Regions from separate parts of the Stenotrophomonas sp. CCNWLW162 genome, predicted to be linked through region 2. Evidence: riboswitches for the same ligand, from Rfam matches in the RefSeq annotation. Region 2 holds a riboswitch; the other holds the start of a gene.
What was found. A riboswitch is a leader RNA that binds a small molecule or an ion and turns the genes downstream of it on or off. The one in region 2 is predicted to bind glycine.
Positions count from the first base shown of each region.

Region 1 (6,053 bases), on a different contig from region 2:
GCCACCGACTTCGATGGACTCATACGGCAGGCCGATCTCCTCGGCGCACCACAGCACCTTGCGGACGTTGCTGGAATTGCGACGGCCCCAGATCTTCAACATGCGGGTTTTCCTTGCTGGCAATGCGAGCGGCAACGATACGCCTGATCGGCATGCGGATGTGCGAGTGGCATGACTCCCTCGCGCACCCGCCGGGCATGGCCCGGCGCTACCGGTTCTTCTGGCGCTACCGGTTCTTCTTCGGCAGCGCGCGCACGTAGGAGGACTTGCCGTCCTTTTTCAGCTCGAACAGGCCAATCGCGGCCAGCAGGTCGCTGAGCTTGCCGTAACCGTAGTTGCGCGGGTCGAACGAGGCCTGGTTGCCGATCTGGCTGCCGACCGGGCCCAGGTGCGACCAGCCATCCTCGCCCTCGGCCGAGGACACCGCGCGTCGCAGCATCTTCACCAGACGCGTATCGCTGCGCATTTCCGCGCCGCTCTTGCGCGGACGCGCATCGTCGTTGGCCACCGGCTCGTTCGGTGCCTGTTCGTTCGATGACTGTTCCGCATCCTGCACGCTGGCATGAGTCTGCCCCAACGCCTCCAGATAGGTGAACTTCGAGCAGGCGTTGACGAACGGCTCCGGCGTCTTCTTTTCGCCGAAGCCATAGACCTTCACGCCATCGGTCAGCAGGCGCATCACCATCGGGGTGAAATCGGCATCGCTGGACACGATGGCGAAGCCATCCAGATTGCGCGCGTACAGCAGGTCCATGGCATCGATCACCATCGCCATGTCCGAAGCATTCTTGCCCTTGCTGTAGGCGAACTGCTGGATCGGACGGATCGCGTACTCGTGCAGCACCGCCTCCCATCCCTTCAACCGTGGGCTCTTCCAGTTGCCATAGGCACGGCGAACGTTGGCCACGCCGTAGCGGGCGACTTCGGCCAGGACCTCGTCGATTTTCGATGCCGGCGCATTGTCGGCGTCGATCAACAGGGCGATGCGCTTTTCCGGTTCGCTCATGGATTCCTCGCGGGCGGTTGCCTGAACCCGAGTATCGCCGATCCGCGCGGGCGCTGACGTGACAACCGCCTGCCGTGCGAAGATGCCAAGCGCTTCCCCCATGCCCCCACTGGAGTGAGTCGATGAGTCGCGAGCGCGTTCCCCACCTGGTTGTTGTCGGCGGCGGTTTTGCCGGTCTCTGGGCCACCCGTGCCCTGGCCCGCGAGCGCATACGCATCACCCTGGTCGACCGCCGCAACCACCATCTGTTCCAGCCGCTGCTGTACCAGGTGGCCACCGCCGGCCTGTCCGCGCCGGATATCGCCGCACCGCTGCGCCACATCCTCGGCCACCAGCGCAATGTGGAAGTCCGTCTCGGCGAAGTGGTCACCATCGACAAGCAGGCCCGACAGATCCGCATGGCCGATGGCAGCACGCTGGACTACGACACCCTGCTGCTGGCCACAGGCGCCACCCACGCCTACTTCGGCAACGACCAGTGGGCCGATGATGCCCCCGGCCTGAAGACCCTGGACGATGCCATCGCGCTGCGCCGCAAGCTGTTGCTGGCGTTCGAACGTGCCGAGGCCGAACCGGACCCGGCGAAGAAGGCGGCGTGGCTGAGCTTCGCCGTGGTCGGCGGTGGCCCCACCGGTGTTGAACTGGCAGGCACCCTGGCAGAGATCGCACGGCATACGCTGCGCAACGAGTTCCGCCATATCGATCCGGCCAGCGCCAAGGTGCGGCTGGTCGAAGCTGGCCCACGCGTGTTGTCTTCGTTCCCGGAAGTGCTTTCGCTGAAGGCACGCCGACAACTGGAGAAACTGGGCGTGGAAGTGCTGACCGGCACCCCGGTGAGCGACATCGACAGCCAGGGCTTCAAGCTCGGCGATCAATTCGTGCCGGCACGCACGGTGGTATGGGCCGCCGGTGTGGCTGCTTCACCGCTGGCGCGTACACTGGACGTGCCGCTGGACCGCGCCGGCCGCGTGCAGGTGCAACCCGACCTGACACTGCCTGGCCATCCGGAGCTGTTCGTGGCCGGCGATCTGGCCGTGCTGAACCAGGCCAACGGCAAGCCGGTACCCGGCGTTGCGCCCGCCGCCAAGCAGATGGGCAAGTACGTGGCCGAGGTGCTCCGCGCGCGCCTGCACGACAAGCCGGCGCCAGGTCCCTTCAAGTACGCCGACTTCGGCAACCTCGCCACCATCGGCCGCATGGCTGCAATCGTGCACTTGGGCAGGCTGCAGCTCTCGGGCATCCTCGCCTGGTGGTTCTGGCTGGCCGCGCACGTGTTCTTCCTGATCGGTTTCCGCAACCGCATCGTGGTGCTGCTGAACTGGGCCGTGGCGTACTGGAGCTACCAGCGCAGCGCGCGCATCATCTTCGGTGATGACCAGGAAGACCGGCGGCCGAGGCGCTAGGGCCGCACGCATGTTCCTGTAGAGCCGAGCCCATGCTCGGCTCACGGCGCCTTCGGCTTCGGGTACCACAGCGCGTTGACGATCACCCAGCGCTGCTCGAAGCGGCCCATGTGGAAGTAGTCGACGAACCACGGGGTTTCCAGCCGCACCGATGCGGCGTTGCCGGTCACGTCCAGCACCGTGCAGCGGCGATCCCATTGATCTTTCGGGGTCTTCAACGCGCCCTGCTTCGTCAACGCAACCAGCTCTTCCTTCGACATCCGGCGCAGGCCCAGGCGTTCGTCCGGTGTATCACCGAGCACCGCACGTTTGGCCAGGTCCGGATGCAGGGAACGGGCGACGCGCTGCGGGTCGGCCTCCAGCTGGCCATCCACGTAGTCATGGCAGGTGGCTTCGATGGCTGCGATCGTGGCGGCGTCGGCGGCAGGGCTTGCTGCTGCGGAAAGTGCGAACAACAGGGCAACGGTGGACATCCGGGTCTCCAGCGCTGAAGGCTGGGCGATCATGGCATGGCCGGATGCGCCCCATCCACGCATGGCGTGGATCTACTGCAACAGCCAGGCCAGTTTGCGTTCGCGCGGCTGCCGCTTGAGCTCCCATTCGGCACGTGAGGCCGCTGCTCGGTCCGGGTACTCGCGCACCGCCAGGACCCGCAGTGGTGGCCGCGACCGGGTGTAACGCGCGCCCTTTCCGGCCTGGTGGGCAGCGAAACGCGCGTCCACGTCGGTGCTGATGCCGGCGTAGTAGCTGCCATCGCGGCATTCGAGCAGGTACAGGAACCACGGGCGGAGGGACGGTGCCATGCCCGGATTATGCCGTGCTGCACTGCAGCGGATATACTGGCGCCCGAATGCAGGAGAGAGGCGCCGCGCTGGCGCCCGCCGAAGGCGCAGGCTCCCATGATCGCTCAGGCCGGTGGGCTGGAATCCCACCAACCATGCATTCGACTCGCCGAGCTGGAGAGAGGTCACCGGGCACGCCCGGGACGATCCGCCGAAGGGGCACGCGGCCCATGCCGCTGAACTCTCAGGCAAAAGGACAGCGGGAGCGGCACCGGTCATCGTCATCCCGTCATTGCGCAGGCAATGGCGATAGTGGCGCATGGCCGGCCCCACCGCGCCCGGAGCCTGTCCCATGCTGTTGTCCATCATCTACCTGATCGCTATTTCCGCCGAAGCCATGACCGGCGCGCTGTCCGCCGGCCGCCGCCGCATGGACCTGTTCGGTGTGGTCATGATCGCCTGCGTCACCGCCCTCGGCGGCGGATCACTGCGCGACATCCTGCTCGGCCACTATCCGCTGGGCTGGGTGAAGCATCCCGAGTACCTGGGCTTCACCGTGTGTGCGGCGCTGATCGCCACCTGGGTCGCACGCTGGATGCACCACTTCCGCCGCACCTTCCTGGTGCTCGATGGCCTGGGCCTGATCGCCTTCACCCTGATCGGCTGCTCGATCGCACGTGAGGCCGGCCATGCCATGCCGATCGTGCTGATTGCCGGCATGCTGACAGGCGCCTTCGGCGGCGTGCTGCGCGACATCCTCTGCAACGAGGTGCCGCTGATCTTCCAGAAAGAGCTGTACGCGATCATCGCGCTGCTGACCGGCGCGGCCTACCTGTTGCTGCTGCACTGGGGCGTGGCCGACGCTACCGCGATCCTGTGCTGCCTGGGCGGCGGCTTCGCGCTGCGCCTGCTGGCGATCCACTACCGCTGGGAAATGCCGAAGTTCGTCTATCACGACGAAGTGCATTGATTGCTTGATGGTAGTGCCGGCCGCTGACCGGAAACACGGCGCACGCCCGCAGATTCCAGCCGGTTGCAGGCCAGCGGCCGGCACTACCGATTGCGTTGCATGACGTTGGTCATGCGGCATTGGCCAGGGTGATTGGCTACCATTGTCGCCCCGTCGCTGCCGCGACGGCATCCAGCCACGCCGCGCCCGCGGCCCCGCCAGACACTCCCTCCCCGCTGCCCGTGGTGCCGTGAACGCACCGACGGGCCCGCATGTCCCTGCGCGCGCAGGGCGCAGGATGCCCCATGTCTGTCGCCGAAAACTCCCGCTTCCGTCGTGCCCGCCCGTTGCTGATCATGCTGGGCGTTGCCCTTGCCGGCGGCCTGCTGTGGGGGTTCTGGCCACGCACGGAGGCCGGTGCCGGCGACGATGCACCCGGCAAGACGGTACCCGTGCGCATCGCCCGCGCCAGCGCCGAGCCGCTGGTACTGCGCCTGAAGGCGGTCGGTACGGTCACGCCGCTGCACAGCGTGGTGGTACGCAGCCGTGTGGATGGCGAACTGCTGCGACTGCATTTCCAGGAAGGCCAGCAGGTGAAGGCCGGCGATCTGCTGGCGCAGATCGACCCGCGCCCGTATGAAGTGAAGCTGGCGCAGGCCAAGGGCACCCAGCAACAGAACCTGGCCGAGCTGGAGAACGCCGAGCGCCAGCTGCAGCGCTACCGCGAACTGCAGAAGCAGAACTACGTGTCCGGGCAGGAACTGAGCGACCAGCAGAGCAAGGTGCGCCAGCTGCAGGGCCGCCGCCTCAGCGATCAGGCGTCTGTTGACGAGGCGCGCCTGCAGCTGCAGTACACCCGCATCACCGCACCGGTCAGTGGCCGCGTCGGGCTGCGCCGGTTGGACGTGGGCAACCTGGTACGCGCCAGCGATGCCGAAGGCCTGGTGACGCTGGCACAGACCGCACCGATCAGCGTTCTGTTCACCGTGCCCGAACCCGAGCTGCCGGCGCTGCTCGATGCCGTGCAGGTGCAACCGGCGCTGGCAGTGGAAACCTGGGACCGCGAAGAAGGCCGGCAGCTTGCCAGTGGCGCGCTGTCCAGTGTCGACAACCGCATCGATACCGCCACTGGCACGCTGAAACTGCGTGCGCACTTCGACAACCACGATCTGGCGCTGTTCCCCAACCAGTTCGTCAACGTCCGCCTGCAACTGGGCGAGCAGCGCGCGCTGCTGATTCCCGATGCCGCCGTGCAGTTCGGCAGCCAGGGCAACTACGTGCATATCGTCGACAAGGACAACAAGGCACAGCGCCGCAACGTGGTGCTCGGTCCGGCCGACGATGGACGCGTGGCCGTGCGCTCCGGACTGGTGGCCGGCGACCAGGTGGTGATCGAAGGCATCGACGGGCTGGAAGACGGCACGGCGGTGGAGATCATCACCGAGGAGGCCGCGATCAAGGCCGGCGCATGAATCTCTCGCGCCCGTTCATCCTGCGCCCGGTCGCAACGACTCTCCTGATGGTGGCGTTGCTGCTGTCCGGTGTACTGGCCTACCGCCTGCTGCCGGTGGCCGCACTGCCGCAGGTCGACTATCCGATCATCCAGATCACAACGCTGTATCCGGGGGCCAGCCCGGAACTGACCACACGCACCATCACCGCGCCGCTGGAACGCCAGCTCGGGCAGATTCCCGGTCTGAAACAACTGTCGTCGACCAGTTCCGGCGGCGCCTCGGTCATTACCCTGCAGTTCGGGCTGGAGGTGTCGCTGGGCGTGGCCGAGCAGGACGTGCAGGCCGCCATCAACGCGGCAGGCAGCTTCCTTCCCGGAGACCTGCCGGTACCGCCGGTGTACCGCAAGGTCAACCCGGCCGACACACCGATCCTGACATTGGCGGTGACCTCGCAGGGAC
Region 1 is NZ_JBBCBL010000002.1:384,460-390,512, forward strand. Features, by position in the region: gene V9K93_RS06765 (glutathione S-transferase family protein) at 1-102, opposite strand, end outside; gene V9K93_RS06770 (NYN domain-containing protein) at 227-1,006, opposite strand; gene V9K93_RS06775 (NAD(P)/FAD-dependent oxidoreductase) at 1,129-2,409, shown strand; gene V9K93_RS06780 (nuclear transport factor 2 family protein) at 2,451-2,882, opposite strand; gene V9K93_RS06785 (GIY-YIG nuclease family protein) at 2,955-3,212, opposite strand; glycine riboswitch at 3,253-3,342, shown strand; glycine riboswitch at 3,356-3,459, shown strand; gene V9K93_RS06790 (trimeric intracellular cation channel family protein) at 3,544-4,161, shown strand; gene V9K93_RS06795 (MdtA/MuxA family multidrug efflux RND transporter periplasmic adaptor subunit) at 4,446-5,612, shown strand; gene V9K93_RS06800 (multidrug efflux RND transporter permease subunit) at 5,609-6,053, shown strand, end outside.
Region 1: another riboswitch for glycine. It lies ahead of V9K93_RS06790 (trimeric intracellular cation channel family protein); the one in region 2 lies ahead of gcvP (aminomethyl-transferring glycine dehydrogenase).

Region 2 (6,053 bases):
GGCCGCCAGCGGCCCGTCGACCAGGAGTACCGCATGCTGCGCAGTCGCCCCTTCCTGATGTTCACCGGCCAGGCTGAGGCCGCCCTGGCCCTGTACGCCGAAGCCTTCGCCGATTTCCGCCTGCTGGCCCTGCAGCGCCACCCGGAAGGCCCGGGAGCGGGCGTGCCGGGGCAGGTGCGCCAGGCCATCTTCCTGCTCGGCGGCACCCATTACCTGTGCTTTGACAGTCTGGACGTGCACGATTTCACCTTCTCGCCGTCGATCTCGCTGTTCGTGGAGTGCTCCGGCGCCGAACAGTTCGAGCGTGCCGCGCGGGTGCTGGGCGAGGGTGGCCACTGGCTGATGCCGGTGGGCGACTATGACTTCAGCAACCGCTATGGCTGGGTGCAGGATCGCTTCGGCGTGTCGTGGCAGTTGAGCCTGGGGCAGATGCCGGACCCGTGACCGGATGTTTGTGGGTGTGGGCCTTGGTCCATACGCCCTTATGAAAACGGCCCGCTTGCGCGGGCCGTTTTCTTTACCGATGCAGCGAGGAATCAAGCCTCGACTTCATCATCCTTGTAGGCATCGACCGGGATACAGGCGCACATCACGTTCTTGTCGCCGTACACGTTGTCGACGCGAGCCACCGGCGGCCAGTACTTCTGCAGCTTCAGGCTCGGCAGCGGGAACGCAGCCAGTTCACGCGGGTAGGCGTGGGTCCACTCGCTGGCGGTCACCGCGGTCGCGGTATGCGGCGCGTTCTTCAGCGGGTTGTCCTCGCGGTCCAGGCGGCCGTCTTCGATCGCGGTGATCTCTTCGCGGATCTGGATCATCGCGTCGATGAAGCGATCCAGCTCATGCAGCGATTCGCTCTCGGTCGGCTCGACCATCAGCGTGCCGGCCACCGGGAAGCTCAGCGTCGGGGCATGGAAGCCGAAGTCGATCAGGCGCTTGGCCACGTCTTCGGCACCGATGCCGCTGGTCTTCTCCAGCGGGCGCACGTCCAGGATGCACTCGTGTGCCACCAGGCCGTTGCGGCCGGTGTACAGGGTCTTGAAGTGCGGAGCCAGGCGCTTGGCGATGTAGTTGGCGTTGAGCTGGGCGACCTGGGTGGCCTTGCGCAGGCCTTCGGTACCCATCATCGCGATGTACATCCAGCTGATCGGCAGGATCGAGGCGCTGCCGAAGCTGGCCGCGCTGACCATGCCGACCGGGCCGTGGTCCCCCAGCTTGCCCGGCAGGAACGGCGCCAGGTGCTCCTTGACCGCGCACGGGCCAACGCCCGGGCCGCCGCCGCCGTGCGGGATGCAGAAGGTCTTGTGCAGGTTCAGGTGGGAAACGTCCGAACCCCACTTGCCCGGCTTGGCCACGCCGACCAGAGCGTTCATGTTGGCACCGTCGGTGTACACCTGGCCGCCGTGCTTGTGGATGATCTCGCAGATCTCCACCACTTCTTCCTCGAACACGCCGTGCGTGGACGGGTAGGTCATCATGATCGCGGCCAGGCGGTCGCTGTACTTCTCGGCGTTGAGGCGGATGTCCTCGACGTCGACGTTGCCGTTGGCGTCGGTCTTGGTCACCACCACCTTCATGCCGCACATCTGCGCCGAGGCCGGGTTGGTGCCGTGCGCCGAGTCCGGGATAAGGCAGATGTCACGATGGTCTTCGCCGCGCGAACGGTGGTAGGCACGGATCGCCAGCAGGCCGGCATACTCGCCCTGCGCGCCGGAGTTCGGCTGCAGGCTCACTGCGTCGTAGCCGGTGCATTCGACCAGCATCGCTTCCAGCGAGTCGATCAGTTCCTTGTAGCCCAGCGCCTGGTCGGCCGGCACCAGCGGATGGATCTGCGAGAACTCCGGCCAGGTCACCGGAATCATCTCGGCGGTGGCGTTGAGCTTCATGGTGCACGAGCCCAGCGGGATCATCGTGCGGTCCATCGCCAGGTCCTTGTCGGCCAGCGAGCGCAGGTAGCGCAGCAGCTCGTGCTCGCTGTGGTGGGTGTTGAACACCGGGTGGGTCAGGAATTCAGACTGGCGCAGCAGGCCGGCCGGCAGTGCGTCGGCGGTGCTGGCATCCAGTGCGTCCACGTCCAGCGAGGCACCGAACACGGCAGCCACGGCCACGATGTCGGCGCGGGTGGTGGTTTCGTCCAGGCTGATGCCGACCGAGTCGCTGTCGATCGCACGCAGGTTGTAACCGGCGGCACGGGCCTTGGCGTGGATCTCATCGGCGTGCACGCCGGTGACATGCAGGGTGTCGAAGAAGTCACCACCGACCTGCACGCCGGCCTTGCGCAGTGCCGCAGCCAGGATCGAAGCCAGGCGGTGGGTGCGGCGCGCGATGCGGGTCAGGCCTTCCGGGCCGTGGTAGACGGCATACATCGAGGCCATCACCGCCAGCAGCACCTGCGCGGTGCAGATGTTGGAGGTGGCCTTCTCGCGACGGATGTGCTGCTCGCGGGTCTGCAGGGTCAGGCGGTAGGCCGGGTTGCCCTGCGCGTCGATCGAGACGCCGATCAGGCGGCCCGGCATCGAACGCTTGTAGGCGTCACGGCAGGCCATGAACGCAGCGTGCGGGCCACCGAAGCCGAACGGCACGCCGAAACGCTGGCTGTTGCCGACGACGATGTCCGCGCCCCATTCGCCGGGGGCGGCCAGCAGGGTCAGCGCCAGCAGGTCGGTGGCAACCGCCACCAGGCCGCCGCGTGCGTGCACGGCATCGACCAGCGCCTTGTAATCGCCCACCTGGCCGAAGGTATCCGGGTACTGCAGCAGCAGGCCGAAGCCGTCCGCTTCCAGCGCTTCGGCCGGCGTGCCCACGCGCAGCACGATGCCCATCGGTTCGGCGCGGGTGCGCAGCAGTTCCAGCGTCTGCGGGTGTACGGCGTCGTGCACGAAGAAGGTGTCCGACTTCGACTTGGCCGAGCGCTTGGCCAGGGTCATCGCTTCGGCGGCGGCGGTCGCTTCGTCCAGCAGCGAGGCGTTGGCGATTTCCATGCCGGTCAGGTCGGCGCACAGGGTCTGGAAGTTGATCAGCGCTTCCATGCGGCCCTGCGAGATTTCCGCCTGGTACGGGGTGTAGGCGGTGTACCAGGCCGGGTTTTCCAGGATGTTGCGCAGGATCACGTTCGGCGTGTGGGTGCCGTAGTAGCCCTGGCCGATGAAGCTGCGCAGTACGGTGTTCTTGTCGGCGATCGCGCGGATCTTCGCCAGCGCCTGCACTTCGGTGATCGACTCCGGCAGCGCCAGCGGTGCCGGCGACTTGATCTTGGCCGGCACAATGGCATCGGTCATCGCATCCAGCGAGGCGTGGCCGATGACGCCGAGCATCTGCGCGATCTCGGCATCGTTGGGGCCGATGTGGCGCTCGACGAAGGCCGAATGATGCTCGAGCTCACGCAGGGAAGGGGTGTTCTGGGACATGGCGAAGGATCCGTCAGGAAAGGGCACACGCACGGGCACAAGCCGCCGGTCGGCGGTCTGCGGGGCGCCCCTCTGTCCTTTTGCCTGAGAGTTTGAAAGCGCGGCGGACCGCTGCTTCTTGCCCCTTCGGCGCCGGATTGAACCGGTCTCTCCAGAGTTCTGTTACGGGTGGTATCGGGCCTGAGCGATTACGGGCGTTGCGCCTTCGGCAGCGGTGTTCCGCTTCTCCCACCGTGTTGCCCGCCGATTATAGCCCGTTGCGCGCCGGCCGGCCGCTCCCGGGAGGCGCCGCTGCGCCTGAATGGCCGATGGCCCGGCCGTGCGTTTTGTGCATCCGTGCATGGCGCGGGGCGCAATCCCCACCTATGATGGGCGGATACCCGAATTCATCTGGCGCTGTCCCTGTTTCAGGGGACTGGCGCCCGCCGTGCGTGCCGCGCATGGCCCTGCCGGACGCCTCTCCATGACCGCCGCTGTTGCTCCCTCCACCCGCCGCATGGCCCTGCTGCTTGCTGGCCTGGCCATGTTCGGTCCGTTCTCGATCGACACCATCTTCCCGGCGTTCCCGCAGCTGGCCCAGCGCCTGGCGGTGGACGAAGTGGCGGTGCAGCAGACCATCAGCGTGTACCTGCTGTTCTACGGCCTGATGAGCCTGGCCCATGGACCGCTGTCCGACGCCTGGGGCCGCAAGCGGGTGATCCTCGGCGGTCTGGTGATCTTCGTCGGCGCCTCGGTGGGCTGTGCATTGTCTACCGACCTGACCACGCTGCTGGCGTTCCGCGCACTGCAGGGCCTGTCGGCAGGTGTCGGCATGATCGTCGGCCGAGCGGTGATCCGCGACCTGTACCACGGCCATGACGCACAGCGGCTGATGAGCCAGGTGTCGATGCTGTTCGGCATCGCTCCGGCAATCGCCCCGATCATCGGTGGCTGGATCCTGCTCAGCGGCGCTGGCTGGCCGTTGATCTTCTGGTTCCTGGTGGTGTTCGCGCTGGTGCTGCTGGCGGCTACCGCACGCTACCTGCCGGAAACCCATCCGGTCGAGGCGCGCGTGCCGTTGTCACCGCGCGTGCTGCTGCGCGACTACGTGCGCATCGGCTTCAATCCGCGTTTCCTGCGCCTGGCGCTGGCCGGCAGCATCGGCTTCGGTGGCGTGTTCCTGTACATCTCCTCGGCGCCGGTGTTCGTGATGCAGCACCTGCACCTGGGCGAGGGCGGCTTCGCCTGGCTGTTCATTCCCACCATCGGCGGCATGACCACCGGCTCGTTCCTGTCCGGGCGCATGGCCGGGCACAGCAGCCCTACGCGACAGGTCTCCATCGGTTTCGGCCTGTGTGCGCTGTCGGTGCTGCTGAACATCGGCTACGTCGGCCTGGCACCACAGTTCGCACTGCCGTGGGCGGTGATGCCGATCTTCCTGGGCGGCATGGGCATGGCGCTGATCTTCCCGATCCTGGCGCTGGCGGTGCTGGACATGTATCCGCACCAGCGTGGCCTGGCGTCCTCGCTGCAGGCCTTCGTGCAGCTGATGATCAGCACCGTGGTGGCCGGCGTGGTGTCGCCGCTGCTCAGCGCCAGCCCGCTGCACCTGGCACTGGGCCAGGCCGCGTTCTTTGGCGCCGGCTTCGTGTTCTGGTACTGGGAACACCAGCGCGAGCGCGCGGCGCAGGCAGCCTGCACGGGTCATTGAGCAGCGTGCAGGGGTAGAGCTGGCGGGGATGCCGGCACATCCTTGCAGCCGCGGACAACCGGACTAGGCTGGGCATTCCAGCCAGCCGGTGCGTGGATGCACGACAGCCAGCCAATCCGATGTCGTCGCATGAGGTACCCCCATGGCTGCGCAGCAGACCTACCGCCTGTTCGAGGTGGCGCTGAAGGAGCGCCGCGTTCTTTCCCCTTCCCTGGACCGCATGGTGTTCACCGGTGCCGACGTGGCGCGGATGAAGACCGAAGGCCCGGACCAGCGGATCAAGGTGTTCTTCCCCTTGCCCGGCCAGGAGGTGCCACAGGTGCCCAGCGGCGAGGACTGGTATCCGCGCTACCGGGCCCTGCCTGATGAGCTGCGGCCGCCGATGCGCACCTACACCATCCGCCAGCTGCGTGCCGAGCAGGGCGAGGTCGACGTTGATTTCGTCATCCACGGCGTGACCGGGCCCGCTTCGCGCTGGGCCATGCATGCGCGGCCGGGTGACCGTGTCGTGCTGCTGGCCCCCGATGCCGACTGTGCCGACAGCAGCGAAGGTTGGGAATGGAAGCCGCCGGCCGGTGTCGGCCAGGTACTGCTGGTGGCCGATGAGACGGCGTTGCCTGCGGTGGCGGGCATCCTGGAGGAACTGGCGGCCATGCCTGATCCGCCGCGCACGCTGGCATTGCTGGAAGTGGCCCAGGCCGGCGACGCGGTGCCGTTGAAAGCGCCGGGCACCGCCGAGCTGGTGTGGTTGCCGCGTGGGCAGGCCGCCTATGGCCAGCCGCTGCTGCAGGCGGTCCAGGAACGGCTGGCGGCGACCTCGAGCGTGGCTGCCGGCGATGCGCTGGAAGAGATCGATGTCGACGCGCAGATCCTGTGGGAGCAGGCCGATGCCAGCGTGGCCGGACCGCTGTATGCCTGGGTGGCCGGCGAGGCGGGTGCGGTCATGGCGATCCGCCGCC
Region 2 is NZ_JBBCBL010000011.1:26,439-32,491, reverse strand. Features, by position in the region: gene V9K93_RS19580 (VOC family protein) at 34-444, shown strand; gene gcvP (aminomethyl-transferring glycine dehydrogenase) at 537-3,404, opposite strand; glycine riboswitch at 3,467-3,569, opposite strand; gene V9K93_RS19570 (multidrug effflux MFS transporter) at 3,868-5,094, shown strand; gene V9K93_RS19565 (siderophore-interacting protein) at 5,237-6,053, shown strand, end outside.